2 regions of the Bacillus sp. M13(2017) genome follow, and region 2 is predicted to be linked to the other one. Evidence: riboswitches for the same ligand, from Rfam matches in the RefSeq annotation. Region 2 holds a riboswitch; the other holds the start of a gene.

Region 1 (11,585 bases), on a different contig from region 2:
TAGGTTTCTTAAATGAAGATCAAGCAGGACGTTTAGCGGAAGCAGGCGTGCATCGTTATAACCACAACTTAAATACACATGCAAATAATTACGATAGTATTTGTTCAACTCATACGTACGATGATCGTGTTGATACAGTTCAAAAAGCAAAACAAGCTGGTATTTCACCATGCTCTGGAGCGATTTTTGGCATGGGAGAAACAATTGAAGAGCGTGCTGAAATTGCATTTGAATTACAACGTATAGATGCAGATTCTATCCCTTGTAATTTCCTTGTTGCTGTAAAGGGGACACCTCTTGAAGGGCAAAAAGAGTTAACACCAGTAGAATGTTTAAAAGTACTGGCAATGATGCGTTTTGTAAACCCAACAAAAGAAATTCGTATTTCAGGAGGACGTGAAATCAATTTACGTTCTGTACAGCCAATCGGTTTATTTGCAGCAAATTCTATTTTTGTCGGGGACTACTTAACGACAGCTGGACAAGAGCCGAATGCGGACTGGGGTATGATTGCAGATTTAGGATTTGAGATTGAAGAATGTGCATTATAGGATAGATGAAAAAGCAAACTTGTAAAAGGGTTTGCTTTTTTTGTAAATAAAATGTAATAAATAGTTGTAAACGCTTGATGCTATTGGTTTTTGAACGAAAAAAAGAATTTTTGTGGACGAATTTTCCAAGCCCTAGTTGTACATAGTAAATATGTAATTTATATTGGGTTGGAGGATTTTACATGTACAAATACATATTAGCGATTATGACTTGTTTAATTTTAATAAAAGCAATAAGTTCTGATCCAGTTAAGGCTGCTGAAAATCCTGAACAAAAAGAGATGCAACAAAGAATCGAACAACACTTTCGAACGAAAGCTGAACATTTTGGATTGAAAACGGAAGGAAAAGATTTAAAGGAAGTTAGAAAAGAAATTACTATTATAGAAGAAGCGAAAAAAAGAGAGAATGTATGGAGAACAGCACAAGCTCTTCATATAAAAACAGAAGGAAAAACGATGAATGAATTAATAAAAGATGTACAAAAAAAGGTAAAAAAATAAAAAGAGGCCGCAGCCTCTTTTTTTATGCCCATTGTTTTGATAAGTGAGCCATTTCAATTGCAGCAACAGCTGATTCATATCCTTTATTACCAGCTTTCGTACCTGCGCGTTCAATCGCTTGTTCAATTGTTTCTGTCGTTAATACGCCGAAAATAACTGGGATGTCCATTTGTAGTGATAATGACGCAACACCTTTTGCTACTTCATTACAAACGTAATCGTAGTGAGTTGTAGCACCTCGGATTACAGTACCTAATGTAATAACAGCATCATACTTTCCGCTACTAGCCATCTTTTTAGCGATTAAAGGAATCTCAAATGCACCAGGAACCCAAGCAACATCAATATCATTTTCTTCTACACCGTGACGCTTTAATCCGTCTAAAGCGCCGCCAAGTAACTTACTTGTAATAAATTCGTTAAAACGTCCAACAACAACTCCAACTTTTAATCCTGTACCAACTAAATGACCTTCGAATACCATAATAAATCTCTCCTTTAATTATAAGTTTAGTAAGTGTCCTAATTTGTTTACTTTCGTTTGTAAATACGATTTATTCTCTTCTTTTGCCGGCATTTGCAACGGTACACGCTCGACTACTTCTAAATCGTAACCTTGTAAGCCAGCAATTTTTCTTGGGTTATTCGTTAATAATCGTAAACTTTGTAAACCTAAATCTTTTAATATTTGAGCACCGATACCGTAATCACGAAGATCAGCAGGGAAGCCGAGTTTTTCATTTGCTTCTACAGTATCGAATCCTTCTTCTTGTAATTTATAAGCACGAAGCTTATTAAGAAGCCCAATGCCTCTTCCTTCTTGTCTCATATAAAGAAGAACACCTTTTCCTTCACGCTCAATTTGAGCAAGTGCTGCATGGAGTTGTGGTCCGCAATCGCAGCGATGTGAACCGAATACATCTCCTGTTAAGCATTCAGAATGAACACGTACAAGTACCGGTTCACCTGTTGAAATATCACCTTTTACAAGTGCGATATGTTCTTTCGTATCTAATGAGTTAGAATAGCCAATTGCGTGGAAAGTACCGAAATCTGTAGGTAATGTAATTTCCACTTCTCTCGTCACAAGTGTTTCATGATGGCGGCGGTAAGCAATTAAATCTTCTATTGTAATCATTTTTATATCAAATTGTTTTGCGCATTCTATTAAATCAGGTACACGTGCCATCGTGCCGTCCTCATTTATAATCTCGCAAATAACTCCAGCTGGTTCGGCACCGCATAGCTTTGCTAAATCAACAGCAGCTTCTGTATGACCTGCACGACGCAGGACACCGCCTTCTTTCGCAATTAATGGAAAGATATGTCCAGGTCGATTGAAATCAGTGCCTTTTGATGCAGGGTTTAACAATTCTTGTATCGTAGTTGCACGTTCGTGAGCGCTAATCCCTGTTGTTGTAGAAACATGGTCAATGCTCACTGTAAACGCAGTATGATGTGAATCTGTATTATGAGATACCATTGGTTCTAATTGTAGACGTTCTGCGTACCCTGCTGTAATCGGTACACAAACGAGACCACGGCCATGTGTAATCATAAAATTAATTGTTTCTGGTGTAATGTACTCTGCTAAAGCAATAAAATCGCCTTCATTTTCTCGGTTTTCATCATCACATACGATAACGACTTTACCTTGTTTTAAATCTTCTAGAGCTTCTTCAATACGATGAAACATTGTTCTTCCCCCTTATAGAAATCCGTTTTCTTGTAAAAAGCTTTCAGTCATTGAACCTACTCGTTTTGTAGGTTTAGTAATAAAGCGTTCGATATATTTACCAATCATGTCACACTCAATGTTTACGATATCTCCGGCATTTTTTTCTCCAATGACAGACTCGCTTACTGTGTGCGGGATGAGTGAAATCGTTATGGAAGATTCGTCTATATCAAATATCGTTAAACTCGTTCCATCAACAGCAATGGACCCTTTCTGCAAACAATAGTGCAGCAGTTCATCAGAAATTGCTATTTTGTAATAGACGGCATTGTAATGTTGTTTTTTATTTAAAATCGTTCCGATGCCATCAATATGTCCTGAAACGAAATGTCCACCGAATCGTCCGTTTGCAGCCATTGCTCGCTCTAAATTTACTTTAGAGTGCGGTTTAAGCATGCGAAGTGATGTCGACTGCATCGTTTCAGGCATTGCATCAACTGTAAATGAAGTAGTTGTAAAGCTTGTTACAGTTAAGCAAATACCGTTAACCGCGATACTATCACCTAAGTGAACATCTGATAAAATTTTCTTTGCATGAATCGTTAATTTCATCGCTTCTCCGCTTTGTTGCATGTTTGCTATCGTTCCTAATTCTTCTACAATTCCTGTAAACATTTCGTCACCTCGTTTCGGGCATTCGCAACGATTTTTATATCATCACCAATTTGTTTCATCTCTTGAATTTTCAAGGAAAGCGCATCTTGTAATTTTGAAAAACCATTTCCTCCAAATAAAGTAGGAGCATCTTTCCCACCAATTAATTTCGGGCTTATATAGGTTACAATTTCATTAAAATTATTTGTTTTTAAGAAACTTGCATGAATTGATTGGCCACCTTCAACGAATAGAGAAAGAATTTGTTTCTCTCCAAGAAAGGAAAGAAGGTCCTCGATTTCTATATACTTCGTTTCCATTTGGAATATAGCTATATTTTTAGATTCATAAGAAGATATCTTCGCTTTCTTTACATCCTTACCGACAATAATCCATGTCGGTGCTAAACCATCTGTTATAACATGAGAAGATGGTGGCGTTCGTAAATGGGTATCTAAAACAACGCGAATAGGATGTTTCCCACCATTTGGAATTCTTGTTGTTAAATGAGGATTATCAGCTATAACTGTATTCACTCCAACAAGAATTGCATCATGTGTATGGCGATATTGGTGAACATCAGCACGTGCTTCTTCACCTGTAATCCACTTACTTTCACCAGTTACAGTTGCTATTTTTCCATCTAAGCTCATTGCTGTTTTGATTGTTACAAAAGGGCGTTTCGTTTTCATGTAGTGAAAAAAGTAGCGATTTAATAAAAGCGCTTCTGCTTCAAGAATACCGGTAGTTACTTCAATTCTAGCTTCCTCTAATCTTCTTTTTCCGTTACCAGAAACGAGCGGATTACAATCGAGAGTAGCAATTACAACACGCTTAACTCCTTTTTCAATGAGCAATTCACAGCAAGGTGGTGTTTTTCCAAAGTGGCTACACGGTTCCAGTGTTACATAAACGGTAGCGTCTTTGGCGTTCTGACCAGCCATTTGAAGGGCATGAACTTCTGCGTGTTCTTCACCAGCTCGTAAATGAGCGCCCATACCAACGATGTTTCCATCTTTTACAACAACAGCACCAACCATAGGATTCGGACTTGTTTGTCCTGATGTCCCTTCTGCTAACTGCAGGGCAATCCTCATATATTCTTGATCTGTCATTTTCTTCACCTCTCCTAAAAAAATCAAAAAACCCCAAGGATTTAATATCCTTGGGGTTTGGGAGACGTGATTTCTAGAAATATAGTTTGAATACGAAAGCATAGGAAAGAAACCTAACGATAATTGATATTTCTGCATAAGGAAAAAACCTAGCAAAATATCGAATTTTTAAACGCTAGTTGTCTCTTTTTATTTCAGTATAAAAAATAAGTATAGAAAATTAAACATATATAAAGAATCAAAATGAATCTTTAAAAATATGCATACTGAAATAAAAGTGTATTCACTATATAAAAAACTAGAAACATATCCTTCTCCCATCCAGACTATACTGTCGGCCCTAGAGTTTCACTAGATCCACCGTTTTCGAGTTGAAAACGGGTCACGGACTTAGAAGTTTTCACTTCATCACCGCCGGTTGGGAATTTCACCCGACCCCGAAGGATGCTGTTTGCTCAAATTATAGCACAAAAAAAATAAAAGGCTAGTAAAAAATATTCGAATGTGAAGAATTGTGTGAAAATATATGCAGGCTGGAATGGAAATAAAAGTATTAGAAATGTTGTAAGGAGAAGAGATATAACGGAGTTGCTAAAAAGAAAAAACATGCACAAAAAAATGTGCATGTCACATGTAAAATTATTCTGCCTCTGGTGCTCTAACAACAGACTCGAATTTACCTTTATGCGAAGCGTCGCAATAAGGCATATTTTTTGATAAACCACAACGGCATAAAGAAAATGCCGGTTTTGCTGGGAATACATTCCCTTGTGAGTCGACTAATTCCACGTCCCCTGTAACGCGAAAAGAGCCATTATCATTTACTTTAATTTGTACTTTTGCCAACGTTATCCCTCCTTCCCAAACGCTTAATTTCATCATATAATCAAGGGAAGTGCTTGGCAATATAAAGTGAAACTTTAATTAGTGGGGAAGGCATCCCCCACTAATTATTAGTTGAACCAATCGGGCTTTTAGGGGCAGTTAATCTCCCACCTAACTTCTTTGTTTCAGCCGAATTTTGAGGTGAGAGTTTTACTGCCCGCAAATAGCGGGGAAAAAAGAGCACTTTGTTTGAGAAAGAAGAGAGTGTTATAATAGTTTTCATAACTGACTAGAGTAAGGTGACGAGAGATGGATAAACAATTACATACATTACGAAATATTGCAAATGAGCGCACGTGGGCATCATTTTTGAATGATAATCATCCATATAGTTTGTTACATTGGTCCATTGCAGGTGTAGGGCAAGAGGCAAAGGATGTTTGGTTACTTCAAGATGAAGTAACATTTCAAACGACAGAATTCCCAACGTTAGATGATGCAATGCACTGGATTTCTGAAAATATGGAACAAGTTACAGACGTTTTAGCGCAATAAAAAACAGGCTTATGCAAGCCTGTTTTTTGTTTCTTTCACATAGGTGTTTAAAAATTGATCGACGGCTGCTTCGTATTCTTCTTTATTTTCGTTATAAGAGCAAGCGTGTGCACCGTGTTCTGCAATATAAAGTTGTTTATTATTTTCTTTCGCTTCATATAACGCTTTTGTCATATCAGCTAAAATATAGTCGTCATCTTTACTATGAATAAAGAGAACGGGATTGTTAATATTTTTTATACAGTCGATTGGTGAAACTTCACGAATTGTATAACCGTCACGAACTTTCAAAAATGCGTTTGCTAAAGGTAATAAAGGCCATTTTGGTAAATGGAATTCAACCTTTAAACGGTGCTGTAATTGTCCGTGAAAATCAGAGAAAGGACAATCTGCAATATAGAAATCAGCACCATCTTCTAAAAGTCCTGCGTATTGAAGAAGTGTTGCAGCTCCCATAGATTCACCATGAATACCAAGTGTAATATTGGTGCCAAAACGGTTTTTTAGCCAGTCAACTACGGATTTTAAATCATGTTTTTCATAGTATCCATAGCTTGTTGTTTTTCCGCCAGTTTTACCATGACGACGATGATCGTAAATGAGGACGTTATATCCCCTTTTTAAGAATAAGTTTGCATATTTTACAGAGTTTATTTTATTTACAGTTACACCGTGGCAAAAAACCATAAACTTATTGGAGTGACCAGCAGGAATGTAATATCCGTGAAGGTCGTATCCGAATTGAGAAGGGATATGAATTTCTTCTTTATGAAGAGCATCAAAATCCTCTATACGAAAATGTTTTTTCGTTTCTCTTTCGAGTACTTCTTCCTCTGTTTTTTTCTTTAAGTACATCACTTTATTTGTAAAGAAAATCCCAAGGGCAGTTATTGCACCTAGTATAGTAAACAATGCTGCAAAAAAACGTTTCATACTTTACCTCATCCTCCAAATACCGTTACATGTGATACACTTATATTGTATCACAATGATATAAAAGGGGAGAAATAGGAAATGCTGCATATACAAAAAATTACGTCAGCGATGAAAGAAACAATCCGAATGTTCATGTGTGAGAACTGGGGAAGTTCATTGATGATTTCACGTGGTAAGGGACATCAGTTAGAAGAGTTGCCAGGTTTTGTTGCACTCTTAGATGACAGAATAATCGGAATTGTAACGTATGAAGTGAGCGGAAATATGTGCGAAATTGTATCGCTGGATAGCTTTGAAGAAAGAAAAGGAATAGGGACGAAACTTGTGGATTGTGTATTACAAGTTGCAGAAGAAGAACGGTGCAGCCAGGTCTGGCTTATTACAACAAATGATAATATGAATGCGTTACGATTTTACCAAAAACGTAATTTTGTAATGACTAATTTATATGTGAATGCGGTAGAGGAGGCACGAAAAATAAAGAAAGAAATTCCACGTATTGGATATGATAATATCCCAATTTTACATGAAATTCAGTTGGAGTATCGTTTAGTGAAATGATGTAACAATTTTCAGAAATATAAGTCATTAATCTTGACGGTGAGTGTAATTTAGGTTACCGTAAAATTGTAATCTATTACCATATTAAGGGGTGACGATGTGGCAACTATACGTGATGTTGCAAAATTGGCAGGTGTTTCAGTCGCAACCGTTTCACGAGTTATTAATGAAAAAGGATACGTTCATGAGGACACAGTAAAACAAGTAAAGGAAGCAATTGAAGAATTACGTTATAGGCCAAACAGTGCAGCGAAGCCACTATTTAAAGAGAATTCAACGATAATTGCATTACTTGTAGATAATTTAAGTAACCCATCAAACATCACTTTGCTACATTGTATTGAGGGAATAGCATATAAAGAAGGCTATCAAATCATTATTTGTAATATAGAGAATAAAGATAGATACATACATATGCTGAAGCAAAATAATATTGCAGGTGTTATTTTGACAAGAGCAGTTTTTAAAAGTATAGGAGAAATTCCATTTCCGTTTGTTGTGATTGATGAGCAACAATCACATGGAAATTATTATGAAAGTGGACAGAGAGCTGTTTCTTTATTAAAAGAGAAAGGGTGTCACTTTCTTGCATATTTCGGTGAGGGAGAAGAAAGTGAAGAAATGGAAAATCATATAGCAGGGTTTTTAGACGCTGTTTGGGATGAAGGAATCTCTTATCGAGAAGAATGTGTACAAGGGTATACAAATAAACAATTTATTACATTATTGCAAAACAATCCGTATATAGATGGAATTGTAGCCTCAAGTGATCAGATTGCTATTGAGTTAATTCGGTCAGCGAGATTTCTAAATATACATATACCAAATAAATTAAAAATTGTTGGACCGAATGGGAGCATAGAGTGTGAATGGATAGGTTCATCACTATCGACAATTGAAAGCAGTGTCAAAGATAACGGAAAAGTAGCTTTTCAACAATTAAAAGGAAAAATAAAAAAGTAAAAGGTGCGTTTTATACGCACCTTTTTATAATGTAATTGCGGCAATAAAGCCAAATATAAGTAACGGTATATTGTAATGTAGAAAAGTGGGTACACATGTATCCCATATATGATGGTGCTGACCATCAGCATTTAAACCGGATGTTGGTCCAAGGGTGCTATCCGATGCTGGAGATCCTGCGTCACCTAGCGCTCCGGCTGTACCGATAATTGCAATTGTGGCCATTGGACTAAATCCAAGCTGAATGCAAAGAGGTACAAAAATGGTTGTTAAGATAGGGATGGTTGAAAAGGATGAACCAATTCCCATCGTGACGAGAAGTCCAATAACGAGCATAAGAAATGCAGCGAGTGGTTTGTTATTTCCGATTATATGTGCACTCGTTTGCACCAGAGATTCAACATGTCCTGTTTTTCGAAGAACAGCGCCGAATCCAGCGGCAGCGATCATAACAAAGCCAATAAAGGACATCATACGCATTCCGCTTGTTAATATCGCATCTGCTTCTTTAAGTGGTAGACTGCCACTAACTGATAAGACGATAATACCTGCTAAAGCACCGAAAATCATTGATTCTGTAGTTAATTGAACAGTTAATGTAGCAATGATAGATAATAACCCGAAAGTAATGCTACGTTTTGTATAGGGAACGATTTCATTTTCGGTAGTATGAATTTGTTCTGTTTCATACGTACGAGGTTTTCGGTACGTAATGAATACCGCTACACATAATCCAATAATCATACCGATTGCTGGAATAGTCATTGCTTTTGGAATAAGTGTGACATCGAATGTAAGGCCGCTTTGCGCAGCGTTGGTTTGTAATACGTCATGATAAATTTTTCCGAACCCTGCAGGGATCCACATATAAGGAGTAATCAATCCAAATGTAATAATACATGTGACAAGTCTGCGATCCACTTTCAGCTCATTTAATACTTTTAAAAGTGCTGGAATTAAGATGGGGATGAAAGCAATGTGAACAGGAATCACATTTTGTGAGAAACAAGCCATCGTTAAAATAATGAATAAAATAAGTATTTTAGAATAAATTTGTTTTTTCGTGTCTTGTTCATTGCCAATCCATTTTAATGCAGTTTGAATCATAGCATCTGGAAGTCCTGTTTTGGAAAGGGAAATAGCGAAACCACCAAGCATTGCATAACTTAAAGCGATTGGAGCACTGTTTCCAAGACCAGTTGTAAAAGTGTTAATTGTTTCTGAGATACCGAGTCCGCCGATAATTCCGCCTGTTAAAGCTCCAACAATGATGGCGACAATGACCTGGACACGTAACAAACTAAGCAATAGCATAATTGCTACTGCGACGAGTACAGCGTTCATAATAAATGTAATCTCCCTAAATTTTTATTCTGTTAAGACAAGTAAATATGAAACATTTTGCTATGTTTATACATACTTGCGACATATTATTATAAAATGTTTTCTATGAAATGTAAAAGAGCCTTTTGTTACTAATGCTGAAAAGCTAGCTCTTGTTTAATTGATTGCAAAGAATTGGCGAATAATTCTGGTTCTTCTAAATCAGGAGAATGTGCTGAATTTGGGAACCAGATCATCTTTTTTATAGGCGCTTCAATAATATCGCAATATTCCTGAACGAGTGCATAAGGAGTTTGATAATCATAGCGACCAGAACAAAAATAAACTGGAATAGATAAACTTGAGATAGAAGAAAAGAAATCGATTGTCAGCATTTCTTCCCATAAAACGCCAGATTTTAAATTTCCTGCGAGAAACTTGAACCAATCTAATAGCGTATACTCAGGAGAAAAGAAACCTTTTCGTATGAAAGAGAAGGAAGATCCGTTTTGGATTGCGCCTCCAAATGTGCCAAGCCACTTTCTCTGAATAATGAGACGTCTCGTATCTAAAAATGGTGGTTTGCCTAATTTTAAAAGGGAAGCCAATGCTTTTTTATGATCATGTTTTTTGGCAGAATGAATTAAATGTTGATATAGCAATTCTTCATTTTGTTTCATATGTACAATTTGCCCAATACCGATGTAAGCCTGGATATACTTTGGATATTGATGTGCTATGTTAAGCCCAATAATACTTCCCCAAGAATGACCAGCGAGAAATAGTTTTTGTTTGTTGAACCTTTTAAGTACATATTGAATCACTTCTTTTGCATCGGAAACGAATTGTTCGATTGTGAAATTTGCTCCGAAATCTTTCATTGAAAAGGATTTACCAGCCCCGCGCTGATCCCAATTAATAACAATAAATTGCTTCTCTAATTCTTTTTGAAAATGGCGAATAAATCCGATTTGTGCCATCCCAGGTCCGCCGTGACAGCATAATAAAATAGGCTGCTCTACGTTTTGCCCACGCATAAGGAGAGTTTGTTTTCGATTATTAATCATAACGCTTTCTATCGTAGCGATACTATTAGGAATGAGTTGTTTGTTTTCGTTATAGAACTGAGGGGTGTAGCTACGAAAAAGCATATTGAAAACCTCCTTTTGTGAAATCGTATGAATCGCACAGGCTATTCATTTTGCATATACTGTTAGAAAATCATTGTAACATACCATACTAGTGTCATTTCAACACGGGAGGAGGGAAATTGTGACGATTGGAGAAATTATAGATGGTTTAAATAGACGGGAATCCATCGCTATTATAGCAAAGCGTCTTGAAATAAGCCCGTATACATTATCGAAGAAATTAAGATTGATTGGATATGAATATGATGGAGAGCAGAAGAAACGTATTTTTGTAGGAGATGGAGAAGAACCACGTCACTTACAACTCCAAGAAGCGACCGCCCTTCAATATGAGAAAACAGATTATCAATTATTAATTTATGAGCAATTACAAAGCATTTATGAGTTATTAAGAAAAAGAGAAGAAGTAATTGCACCAATTGTGAGTAAAAGTACAGAGAAAAAGAGACGAACCTTTTCTATTAATACAGAAATATTAGCAAGATTGGACCTTATATCAGAATCGAAAGGAATTCAAAAATCTAAACTTGTAGAAGAAGCGTTGCAACAATTTTTACAGCAATATGAAGTTGACAAAGCATCACATTTTGATAACTAAAGAAAAGGATACTATGTTCATTGGAAGAACGAGTATCCTTTTTATGATGTATATTACGTATAAAATAGAGGATCAGTACAAATCCTTTATGGTGTGAAAAATGAAATTTATTATTAGAGAAAAACTTAATTTACTTTTTGAATTCTTCCATCAATAACTGGCTGAATGGGTT
Region 2 (11,585 bases):
CGTCAAGACTTTATTGCGAATGTATCGCATGAACTTCGTACACCAATGGTAATGCTGCAAGGGTATAGTGAAGCGATTTTAGATGATATTGTGCAAACGAAAGAAGAAATTAATGAGTTTGTTCAAATCATTTATGATGAATCCGTTCGTTTAGGTAAACTTGTAAATGAATTATTAGATTTAGCACGCATGGAAAGTGGTAATGTAGAGTTACATATAGGTGAAGTTGATATTCATCCTTTCGTTGAAAAAATAGGTCGTAAATTCCAAGGGATTGCAAAGGATAAAGAGGTCGCGTTAACGGTTGATTTCAAAGATCCAATTGAACAATACCCGTTTGATGCAGATCGTATGGAACAAGTATTGACGAATTTAATTGATAACGCAATACGTCATACAAACGCAGGCGGACATGTAACGCTTGTAATTGATACGAAAAATAATGGCCTCATTTTTGAAGTACAAGATTCGGGTGCAGGCATTCCAGAAGAGGATATTCCATTTTTATTTGATCGTTTCTATAAAGCTGATAAAGCAAGAACACGTGGGAAAAAGGGTGGAACAGGACTCGGGCTTGCGATTGCGAAAAATATTGTGCAAGGCCATGATGGTAAAATTTCTGTATCAAGTGTTGTTGGAGAAGGAACTACATTTTCTGTCTATTTACCGAATCGTATAATTTAGATATGTGTTTTTAAAGTTGATAATGAATAAAGTTCTGCTGTTTTTTATTTTTTTGTAAACTCAATTAAATAAAGAATGGTAGAACTTTTTTCTATGTTGCTCGAATAAAGAATAACAAGAGAGGTGCTGTGAAGAAATGAAATTATATACAAAAACAGGAGATAAAGGAACGACAAGTGTAATAGGCGGTAGGGTTGATAAAGATGATATCCGTGTGGAAGCGTATGGAACAATAGACGAGGCGAATTCTCATATCGGATATGCAATGACTAAGCTTCAAGGCGGGACTTATAGAGATATTTACAATGAGCTCGAAAATATTCAACATGAGCTATTTGATTGCGGAGGAGACTTGGCAATAGTGGAACAAAAAATTCCTTATAAGGTGACAATTGAGATGGTTGAAAGCTTAGAAAGAAAGATTGATTTGTATATAGAAGAAGCCCCGCCATTAGAACGCTTTATTTTGCCAGGAGGTAGCGAGGCGGCGGCTACTATTCATATTGCACGTACTGTTGTAAGGAGAGCAGAACGCTCTATAGTATCATTGCAAAAAGAAGTGAAAATAAATGAAGTTGTCTTAAAGTATGTAAATAGATTATCTGATTATTTGTTTGCAATAGCTCGAGTAATAAATGCTCGATTACAAGTGAAAGATGTGGAGTATAACCGTAGTGCATTAGTTTTTCGTGATAAGAAAGAGAAGGAAGTGGAGTAATTCACTTTCTTTTTTTTTGTATACTTTTTTCTGTAATATACCAAAATAGAGAAGGTATAGTGGTAATTAGAAAACGGAGGATGTATATGAAAGTTTTAAAATGCGGCGTCATGCTATTGAGTATACTGTTTGTATCTCAATTACATGTTTATGCAGAAGAAAATCGATGGACATGGCCTGTTGAAGGTCAGATAAGTGATTATTTTGGGACAAGGCATGGAAAACACTATGGTATTGATGTAGCTGCGCCAATTGGAACGCCTGTGGCAGCTATCCAAGATGGTAAGGTAACGAGGTCTTATTATTCGAGTAGTTATGGAAATGTTGTATTTATTAAACACGGAGAATATGAGGCTGTATATGCACATTTAAATAAGAGATATGTGGGACAAGGAGATTATATTTCAAAAGGAGAAAAAATTGGAGAAGTAGGGAACACGGGAGAATCGCGAGGTGCACACTTACATTTAGAACTTCATCAAGGAAGATGGACGATGGCGAAAAAGAATGCGATGAACCCATTGCTTGTTTTAAGTGAACAAAGAAATGAAGTTGTTTCTTCGTCATTATATGTCGTACAAAAAGGGGATACTTTAGTTAGTATTGCACGGAAATTTAGTATGACACTTAAGGAAATTAAAGAAAAAAATGGATTGCAGCAAGAGCTAATTTATCCTAATCAACAATTATATGTTAAGTAAAGGAAACGTCTCAAAAATTAAACTTTGAACAAATTTATGTTCTTCTTAAATAATGTTCAATGTAAATGAAATTATATGGGCGCTTTTGCTAGAACTATTGAGTGAATCAGAGCATCTATATCTAAAAGAAAACCGTCCCAAAGTTTATTTTGGGACGGCTTCTTTTACCAAAAAATAAAGACACATATAAATCCAGAAATAGCTAAATAGCTATACAAGTAAAAAACTTTTGTTCTTGTTTTCTCTTTTGTTCGAAACAGTACGATAGTCGGTTCAATTAAACCGATTGTCAAACAAAGTAGGCCAAGAAGCATACAACCAATCGAAATAGAATACAGGGCGATTTGTGGTGCTTGAAATGGAATCATCCATTTTAATAAAAATGCAATAAGTGCAGTGTAACAAATACTACCGATGTATTTATTCAGTGGTGTATTAGAACGAAAACCAGGAAGTTTTTTTAAGAAAGAGCGGGAAACAACTTCTGTTTGTAAAGATGTATGCTCTTCAATAATTTTTTGGGCTTCTTTTCCTTTTTGAAAAAGAGATAAGATCCAATTTCGCTCACCCTGAAAAATAAATTGAGAAGTTGTCAAATAGTGATCAATCTTCACTTTATTCCAACTCTTCCACGGATGACGCTCACACAATTTTAATTTACTTTCTGTTTTTTTATCATACTGATAAATACTTATGCCATCTTCATCGAAAGTAGCATAGTATGTCTCATTTGAGAATGTGCCTAAATCAATTGGGCAGTAGAAAAGTAATTCTTTTTTTAAGTAAAAGTATTCTTTTCTTAAGTTTTTTTTCATTGCTTCTCGAATAGAATGTCTCTTTTCTTTTTTCATGACATTTCCTCCATAACTCAGAAAATGTTCTTATCTTAACAATTCAATATCTTATCACTTTTAATTATATATGACTAGGTAATCCAAAAGAGAAATGCCGAATAATAAAAAAATATGGATTGTATTGTAAAATATCTCGCAATTTATTTGTTGTTATGAAAAATAAATAACTAATTTTAAATAAGTTACAATTTTTTAGTTCACAATGTTATGAGGTTGTTGTATAATGAAGGGGAAAATAGAATATCGGTCTATCTTCGGGGCAGGGTGAAAATCCCGACCGGCGGTGATGAACTATTTATGATTTTGTTCTAAGCCCGCGAGCCGTTAAGGCAGGATTTGGTGTGATTCCAAAGCCGACAGTATAGTCTGGATGGGAGAAGATGGAGGTTCAAGCGTTCAAAAAAGATATGGATTTGAACGTCTGTTTGATGTGCCTTAAATTCTCCCTTTGTGTAAAACACAAAGGGTTTTTTCGTTCTATGAAAAACAGGCATAGCAGAACCTTTCCACTTTCCATGAGATGATCGATGGAAAAGGAGAGAGAAAGATGAAACAAAAAAACAGTGTAGTGCAGATGGTGAGTGTAGCGATGCTAAGTAGTATTGCATATTTACTAATGATGTTGGATTTCCCGTTCCCAGGGCTTCCGCCATTTTTGAAAATTGATTTTAGTGATGTACCAGCTTTAATTGCAGCAATTATCTTTGGACCAGTAGCAGGAGTGATTGTAGAGGCGATAAAGAACATTTTACATTACGGGATTCAAGGGAGTTTAACGGGAGTACCAGTTGGAGAAATTGCAAACTTTATTGCAGGATGTTTATTTATTGGACCAGCAGCTTTCTTATTTAGAAAGTATCGTACTGTGAAGAGTTTAACTACAGGATTAATGCTAGGGACAATTACAATGGCACTTATTATGAGTGTATTAAACTACATCATCATATTCCCGGCTTACACTTGGTTTTTAAATTCACCGGCTATGTCTAGCGAAACCATAAGAACAACGGTTGTAACGGCAATCTTACCATTTAATTTAATTAAAGGGATTGTTGTAACAATTGTATTTGTAGCATTATTCTCACGCCTGAAAGTATGGGTGTTTGCAAAAATGAAAAATGCATAATATATATTAAAACCATTAGTAGTGTGAAACTACTAATGGTTTTTTATTAAGGAAAATAAAATTTAGATACAAAAAATGCCCCTCATCAATATGAGGGGCATTTTTTGAAGTTAATAAAAGACTATTCGAATTTTAAAGCGTCTCCGTCGAATGATTCGTCAGCAACTTTAATTGAGTCAGTTGGACAGCCTTCGAATGCATCCATCATATCTTCAATTAATACATCTGGAATTTCAACGATACCTTGGTTATCATCTAATGTTACAAATGCAATACCTTCATCATCATAGTCATAAATGTCTGGTGCAGCAGCGCCACAAGCACCACATGCAATACAAGTATCTTTATCAACGATTGTATATTTTGCCATCTTTTTTCCCTCCTGATAATATGTATGTGAAAAGCTCGCCATAAAAATTATAACCTTATTGTAAAACGGTTTGTAAAACTTTTCAACATAAAATTATAATGATAATGCTTATCAATTAGAGTGTCAACTTATTTTTGAATTATGTCATAAGATTTTCAAAATACGTAAATATGATTTCGTTTGATACAATAGACTATATACAAGTATATAGTTCTTATATGATAAGTTTAATGAGCGACAGTAGATAGTGTAATTGTACTGAAAAGAATGAAGTTAAGATTGGAAGGTGGAAGCGGTCATGCAAATACAATATACTTTGTTGCATTGTTTAAAACAATTGAATGGTGAGAGAACCGTTTCTTCTATTTATTATTTACTAAAGGGCAAACGTTCTTCGCAAACTTTACAAGATGGAAATATGTTCCGAATTTCATTTTTGTTCGGAATATATAAATCATTGAATAGAAATGACTATGATGGTGAAGTTGCAAAGTTGTTGCAAGCGGATTTTATTCAAGAAATACATGAAAATACATATGTGTTAACACCTACGGGTAAAATGCAGTTACATAAATGGGAGGAAGTTTATGCTTTTCCAGCACATTTGCATGGTTTACATTACGGTGAATTAGGTGAAACATTTTGGAAAAGATTATCATTGATTATTCAAACCATATCCAATTTACAACAGAATAATACGAGGTTTATTCCAATTCAGCAAGATACAGAAATAATGATGTGGGTGAAACGTTTTCTAACAGGAAGGCCATATAAGAGAAGTGAGTTGGCGAGAAAACTATGGACGGAAGTACAGAATCTTTTAGAAAATAGTAATGCGATAGAAGCGACGATTGTAACATATCGATTAACGGGTTATGAACGTATTGGTTGTACATTGCAACAATTAGCAGAAATTACGAAACAAGATATATTCAGGGTGTATTTTTTATTTTGGGGTACAATGCATTTCTTTATACAAGAAGTTCGTGATAAAGAAAATGAATTTCCACTATTAGCTGAAATTATATCTTATCCAAATGAGAGAGCTGAATTATTTAGTTTATCCACGAAAAAAACATATAATTTTTGGAGGCAAGGACGTTCTTTAGAAGAAATAGCGACGATTCGGAATTTAAAGGTTGCAACGATAGAAGATCATTTTGTTGAAATTGCTTTGCGAGAAAAAGATTTTTCTATTGAAATGTTTATGGAAAAAGAAAAGATAGACAAAGTAATAAAAGTAATTGAAGCATTGCAAACGCGGAAGTTACGTGTTTTGAAACAAGCGGTTGGAGAAGATATTTCTTATTTTGAAGTTCGTCTTGTATTAGCGCGGATGGAGGGTGTAAATGAAACTTGAAGAATATTTATATAAGTGGTTTGGATATTCTGAATTTCGTCCAGGTCAAAAAGGAGTAATTACAGATTTATTAGAAGGAAAAGATGTGATAGCAATGCTTCCGACTGGAAGAGGGAAATCTATGTGCTATCAGTTTCCAGGGCTTATGCGAGAAGGAACAGTGCTTGTTGTATCACCGTTATTATCTTTAATGGAAGATCAAGTGACACAATTAAAGTATGTTGTGAAAAACCGAGTAATAGCATTTAATAGTTTTCGGACATTAAATGAAAAAAGAGAAGCGATGAAAAAATTATCTTCATATAAATTTATTTTTGTTTCACCAGAGATGTTACAGTCGGAGTTATTAATTAGGGAATTGAAGAAAATTCATATTTCATTATTTGTTGTTGATGAGGCTCATTGTATTTCTCAATGGGGTTATGATTTTAGACCGGACTATAAAAGACTAAATGTAGTTATTAAAAATATTGGTTCTCCTACAGTATTAGCATTGACAGCCACAGCGACAAAAGGGGTACTGCAGGATATCGCAGATAGTTTAAATTTAAAGGGTGCTGCGGAACATGTATACTCTATTGACCGTCCTAATATTGCAATGGATGTGCAATTTGTAGAGACGATAGAAGAAAAGAAAGAGACGCTTTTAGAGCAGGTGATGTATTTACAAGGGCCGGGGATTGTATATTGCTCAAGTAGAGCGTGGACAGAAAGGTTAACGGAATACTTGAGAGGGAAAGGTGTTACTGGTGTAGCTTTTTATCATGGTGGTATGGAACATGAAGAGCGTATGTTAATTCAACAGCAGTTTATGAACGATCAATTGCAACTTGTAATATGTACAAGTGCATTTGGTATGGGGGTAAATAAGGCGAATACGCGATATATTATTCATTTTCATTATCCAACTAATATAGCTTCTTACTTACAAGAAATCGGAAGAGCTGGAAGAGATGGCGAACCGAGTATAGCTATTTTATTATGTAGTCCGTTGGATCATGATTTACCAATTTCAATCATTGAGGATGAATTGCCAAGTAAGTCACAAATACAATTTTTATTTTCTTTACTACAAGAAAGAATGTTTCAAACGAAAGAATTACCAATAGAAGATGTAGAAGAAATTTGTTATAATGCAGCAAGATTTAATGAGCAATATTGGCGTTTCGTTCGTTATCATCTCGAACAGGTTGGAATTATACAACAACGAAGATTATTATTAGAAGGTTTGTCAGATGAAATCATGAACCGATTAATAGCTGAAGTAGAAATAAGGTTGCGTAATAAATATAGTGAGCTAGAAAATATGAAGTCATGGATACAAGTTAAAGGATGTAGACGTGAATATGTGCTGCAACAGTTCGGTTATAAGAAAGAGCAAGAGTTAATTAATTGCTGCGATTATTGCGGTATTACAAAAGAAGATTATAAAAAAAGACGAGCGCAACAATCGGATTTCGACTATAATTGGGAAACAGAGTTACAAAAGCTTTTCGGCCTAGAAAAGATGGAGGAATGATGAACATTCAAAGGCATAATGTTGAAGATATGAGTCCGCAGGAAATAAGGCTGAATCTATATATAACACAGTTAATTATTATCGGTATTGGCTGTTTACTGGCATATATATTATTTCAAGATGTAAAAGAAGTCTTTAATTTATGGAAATGGGAACCAGTATCTATACTTATTATAGGTGGTTTGTTAGCGATTGGTATTGTGTTATTAGATTATGTTGCAATGCGAGTGTTTCCGGAGTCTTGGTTTGATGATGGTGGTATTAACGATAAGATGTTTCGAGGAATGTCCGTTCTGCATTTACTCGTTATTACGTTCTTAATTGGTTTTGCAGAAGAGTTTTTATTTAGAGGTGTAGTGCAGACTCATTTTGGAATTGTAATTGCGAGCTTCGTATTTGCAGTGTTACATATTCGTTATATAACAAAGCCATTTTTGTTTTGTTTCGTCTGTTTCATTAGTTTTGTCTTTGGTTATGTATTTGAATGGACAGGAAATTTGTTTATAACAATCTTTGCACACTTTCTTGTTGATTTTATAATGGGACTCCAATTAAGAAAATAAATGGAAGGTGGTGGTGAACAACATGAGGAAACGAATTCCTGATTTTGAAGAGGAATTAGAAGTTGAGCGAGTGGAAGAAAAAGAAAGTTTACCGCCGCGTAGTGAAATTCATAGAAATAAAGAGAAAAAACAAAAGTTTAAAATAAATCACATTTTCGTCCGGGTTTTAACATTTCTATTCATTCTGCTGCCAATTAGTATTTTGTGGTACACGGATAAATATATTCAGGTGAAGGGTGATAGTAATAATGCCGGAAAAAGTGCGTTTGAAGTAATCTTCTTTGATTCAGCTAAATCTGAGTCGCAGAAACAGTCTGAAAAAGTAATAACGCATACTGTGAAAGAGGGAGAAACTTTAGAAAGTATAGCGAAGCAATATTTTTCAGATGGAAATGGAATTGAAGTAATTAAAAAGTATAATAACTTGCAAGAAGATGAAGTGAGTGCAGGTCAAGAATTAAAAATTCCGATAAAAGATAAGTCCACAAAGCAAGAAAGCTAGTGAGTTAAGCGATCACAGTTTGTTATAAAAGCCTAGGATTATCTTTATGAGGAGGGGAGTCAAAAATATGATATGGATTATATTATTCAGTACTCTCATAGGCATGGGGATTTTATTACTTCTTGTGATGTATAAAGAAGCGATGCGTAATAAGGTGTTGGAACATACTTTAGTATTTAAAGAATTTCCGAAAAGTTTTCAAAAAGTAAATGTGTTTTTTATTTCTGATATTCATAGAAGAGTCATTTCGAATTTGTTAATTGAACAAGTAAAAGGAAAAGTAGATATTGTAATTATCGGAGGAGATTTAGCAGAGAAAGGTGTCTCTTTATCAAAAATCTCTGCGAATATTCAAAAGTTAAGAGAGATAGGTCCTGTATATTTTGTGTGGGGAAACAATGATTATGAGATAGAATATCATGAATTAGATGCGTTATTATTAGAAAATAACGTAAAAGTTTTAGATAATACAAGAGTGGTATTTGAGTCTGAATTAGGAGAGAAAATTTGTTTGCTCGGTATAGATGATGTTGGATTGCACCGTGATCGTCTAGATTTGGCATTGGCGGATTGTAAAGAAGATGGTTTTCGTATCCTAGTTAGTCACAACCCTGATATAATAAAAAAAATGTCTGGAAATGAACAGATTTCACTTGTGTTAAGTGGACATACGCATGGAGGACAAATCCGATTATTCCCATCTAAAAAATATTTAAAAGGTGGCGTATATAACCATTTGAATACGATTCTCTTTGTTAGTAATGGGTACGGAACAACATTGATACCACTTCGTTTCCGAGCACCTGCTCAAACACATATCATTACATTGTGCGGAGGGAAATGATGCCAACTCTTAGTGGGAAATATAATATAAAAGCTGTTTCGAATATAATTGGAGTTCAGCCGAGCACGCTTCGTGCATGGGAAAGACGATATCAAATTATTGCCCCAAAGCGAAATCAAGCTGGGCATCGTTTATATACAGAAGAGCATATTCAAATTTTAAAATGGTTAATGGAAAAAGTTTCCTCCGGCATGATGATTGGACAAGCAGTTCAGTTATTAGAAGAGAATCGTTTGCCGAGTACAGTTCAAAAAGAGATACATTTCGATAAAGAAGTTGTTTTAGTGGACGATTTGCTACAAGCTTTGTTAAAATTTGATGAAATTACAATTGCTGCATTATTAAACGAAGCTTTTAGTATATATTCAACAGAAAAGGTTGTTGCCAGTATCGTTCTTCGAGTGACAGACAAATTATTAACGTCAAAAAATAATAATGAGATTTCAATGGTGCAATTCCAATATGCACTATCATTTTTACAAACGCGTCTAGGGATGGTGTATCACAATGCCTCAATGTTTTCCTCTTTACACAAAGTTATTGTGTTAGAAAAGAATGCATTGAAAGGATTTATTTTTTCAACTTATTTACGCTTAAAAGGATATGAGGCGATATATATTAGGACAAGCTTAGCTGAAGATGGTATGTTGTCAGCGGTAGAGGAAATACAGCCGAAATATGTATTTGTATCTTTTGCTGACGAACAAGATATGAAAAAGACGATGAACTTTATAAATTTATTACAAGAAAAAAGGGAATCTCTTTCTGTTGGATTTATCGGAAAGCTAGGCGTTCTAAACCAGTTGGACATTGAAACAATCTTAATTGGTGATACGAAAGAAGAATGGGATGAATGGTTAAAAATATCGGAATAGTTGTTCGAAAAGAACCATCTATTTTCTATTTCATATAATAAAATTAGATGCATTGGTTACGTAGGGAGGGTATGAGATGAGGCTGGAACGATTAAATTACAATAAGATAAAAATTTTTCTAACATTTGATGATTTATCTGAACGAGGATTAACGAAAGAAGATTTATGGAGAAATGCGCCGAAAGTACAGCAATTATTTCGTGATATGATGCAAGAAGCAAATAAGGAATTAGGATTTGAAGCAGATGGTCCGATTGCAGTTGAAGTGTTTTCTCTACAAGCACAAGGGATGGTTGTAATTGTAACGAAAGAAAATCAAGAAATGGATACAGATGATGAGTTCCGTGACGAGTTTATTGAAATGCAAGTGACTCTAGATGAAAGTGAGCATATAATATATGAGTTTGCTACGCTAGATGACGTAATTAACCTGTCAAATCGCTTATATAACCTTGGTGTAACTGGCGGAAAGCTATATACGTGGGATGAGCGCTTCTATCTTTGGGTGGAAGAAGAGGAACAAATTCAATTGTTAAAGGCGGATTTTATAGCTATTTTAGCGGAATACGGTAATCCGTCTACAGCAACCATTTATCGCATCATGGAGTACGGTAAAGAATTAATGGATGTTAACGCGATAGAACAAATACACAATTACTTTGTGAAAAAACAAAACCTCAGCTAATACAACAAAGCTGAGGTTTTGTTTTTATTTGGATAAGGGAAGGGATGATTGTAAATACTCGAACATACTTTTTGAAAATAAAATATGCAGTTTTATGGGAGTATGGTTGATGAAAATAAAAAACATTTAAATATTTAAGTATTTTACTTTTCTAAAAGTAATAAAAGGACTATAATAATAGTGAAAACGCTTGCAACATAAAATAGTTTGTATATATTTGTTAGCGTTTTCTATTGCATTCCAAATTTAAGGGTGTATACTAGGCAATGAAGGTTTACTAAACAAGTGAAATTACAGGGGGTTTACTTACTATGGTAGCCGAAAAGGGAACTCAAACAAAAACACAACAACAAAGGGAACAACATTTTGAACTATTGAATTCAACACAAATTGTTATTAGTGAAGCGTTAGAAAAATTGGGTTATCCAAACGAAGTATATGAATTATTAAAAGAACCAATTCGTATGATGACAGTGAAAATACCAGTTCGTATGGATGACGGGACTGTTAAAATATTTACAGGATATCGTGCACAACATAATGATGCTGTTGGTCCAACGAAAGGTGGAATTCGCTTCCATCCGAATGTAACAGAAAATGAAGTGAAAGCACTTTCAATCTGGATGAGTTTAAAATGTGGTATTGTTGATTTACCATATGGTGGAGGTAAGGGTGGAATTATCTGTGATCCACGTGAAATGTCATTCCGTGAGTTAGAAAGATTAAGCCGCGGTTATGTACGAGCAATTAGCCAAATCGTAGGTCCGACGAAAGATATTCCAGC

Evidence for each region. A riboswitch is a leader RNA that binds a small molecule or an ion and turns the genes downstream of it on or off. The one in region 2 is predicted to bind FMN.
Region 1: another riboswitch for FMN. It lies ahead of ribD (bifunctional diaminohydroxyphosphoribosylaminopyrimidine deaminase/5-amino-6-(5-phosphoribosylamino)uracil reductase RibD); the one in region 2 lies ahead of CGQ22_RS17805 (ECF transporter S component).

What each region holds. Positions count from the first base shown of each region.
Region 1 covers NZ_KZ268500.1:704,039-715,623, forward strand. Annotated here, with positions in the region: gene bioB (biotin synthase) at 1-551, shown strand, start outside; gene CGQ22_RS04080 (hypothetical protein) at 734-1,054, shown strand; gene ribH (6,7-dimethyl-8-ribityllumazine synthase) at 1,077-1,538, opposite strand; gene ribBA (bifunctional 3,4-dihydroxy-2-butanone 4-phosphate synthase/GTP cyclohydrolase II) at 1,557-2,750, opposite strand; gene ribE (riboflavin synthase subunit alpha) at 2,763-3,407, opposite strand; gene ribD (bifunctional diaminohydroxyphosphoribosylaminopyrimidine deaminase/5-amino-6-(5-phosphoribosylamino)uracil reductase RibD) at 3,389-4,501, opposite strand; FMN riboswitch at 4,807-4,950, opposite strand; gene CGQ22_RS04105 (CDGSH iron-sulfur domain-containing protein) at 5,141-5,347, opposite strand; gene CGQ22_RS04115 (DUF2552 family protein) at 5,636-5,881, shown strand; gene CGQ22_RS04120 (alpha/beta hydrolase) at 5,891-6,814, opposite strand; gene CGQ22_RS04125 (GNAT family N-acetyltransferase) at 6,896-7,378, shown strand; gene CGQ22_RS04130 (LacI family DNA-binding transcriptional regulator) at 7,478-8,341, shown strand; gene CGQ22_RS04135 (Na+/H+ antiporter family protein) at 8,366-9,685, opposite strand; gene CGQ22_RS04140 (alpha/beta fold hydrolase) at 9,817-10,815, opposite strand; gene CGQ22_RS04145 (ribbon-helix-helix domain-containing protein) at 10,937-11,413, shown strand; gene CGQ22_RS04150 (bifunctional metallophosphatase/5'-nucleotidase) at 11,539-11,585, opposite strand, start outside.
Region 2 covers NZ_KZ268506.1:202,585-214,169, forward strand. Annotated here, with positions in the region: gene resE (sensor histidine kinase ResE) at 1-684, shown strand, start outside; gene CGQ22_RS17790 (cob(I)yrinic acid a,c-diamide adenosyltransferase) at 821-1,402, shown strand; gene CGQ22_RS17795 (peptidoglycan DD-metalloendopeptidase family protein) at 1,489-2,103, shown strand; gene CGQ22_RS17800 (hypothetical protein) at 2,268-2,954, opposite strand; FMN riboswitch at 3,204-3,343, shown strand; gene CGQ22_RS17805 (ECF transporter S component) at 3,505-4,083, shown strand; gene CGQ22_RS17810 (ferredoxin) at 4,205-4,453, opposite strand; gene CGQ22_RS17815 (YpbB family protein) at 4,752-5,813, shown strand; gene recQ (ATP-dependent DNA helicase RecQ) at 5,803-7,332, shown strand; gene CGQ22_RS17825 (CPBP family intramembrane glutamic endopeptidase) at 7,332-7,895, shown strand; gene CGQ22_RS17830 (LysM peptidoglycan-binding domain-containing protein) at 7,918-8,397, shown strand; gene CGQ22_RS17835 (metallophosphoesterase) at 8,465-9,241, shown strand; gene CGQ22_RS17840 (MerR family transcriptional regulator) at 9,241-10,116, shown strand; gene CGQ22_RS17845 (genetic competence negative regulator) at 10,193-10,801, shown strand; gene gudB (NAD-specific glutamate dehydrogenase) at 11,113-11,585, shown strand, end outside.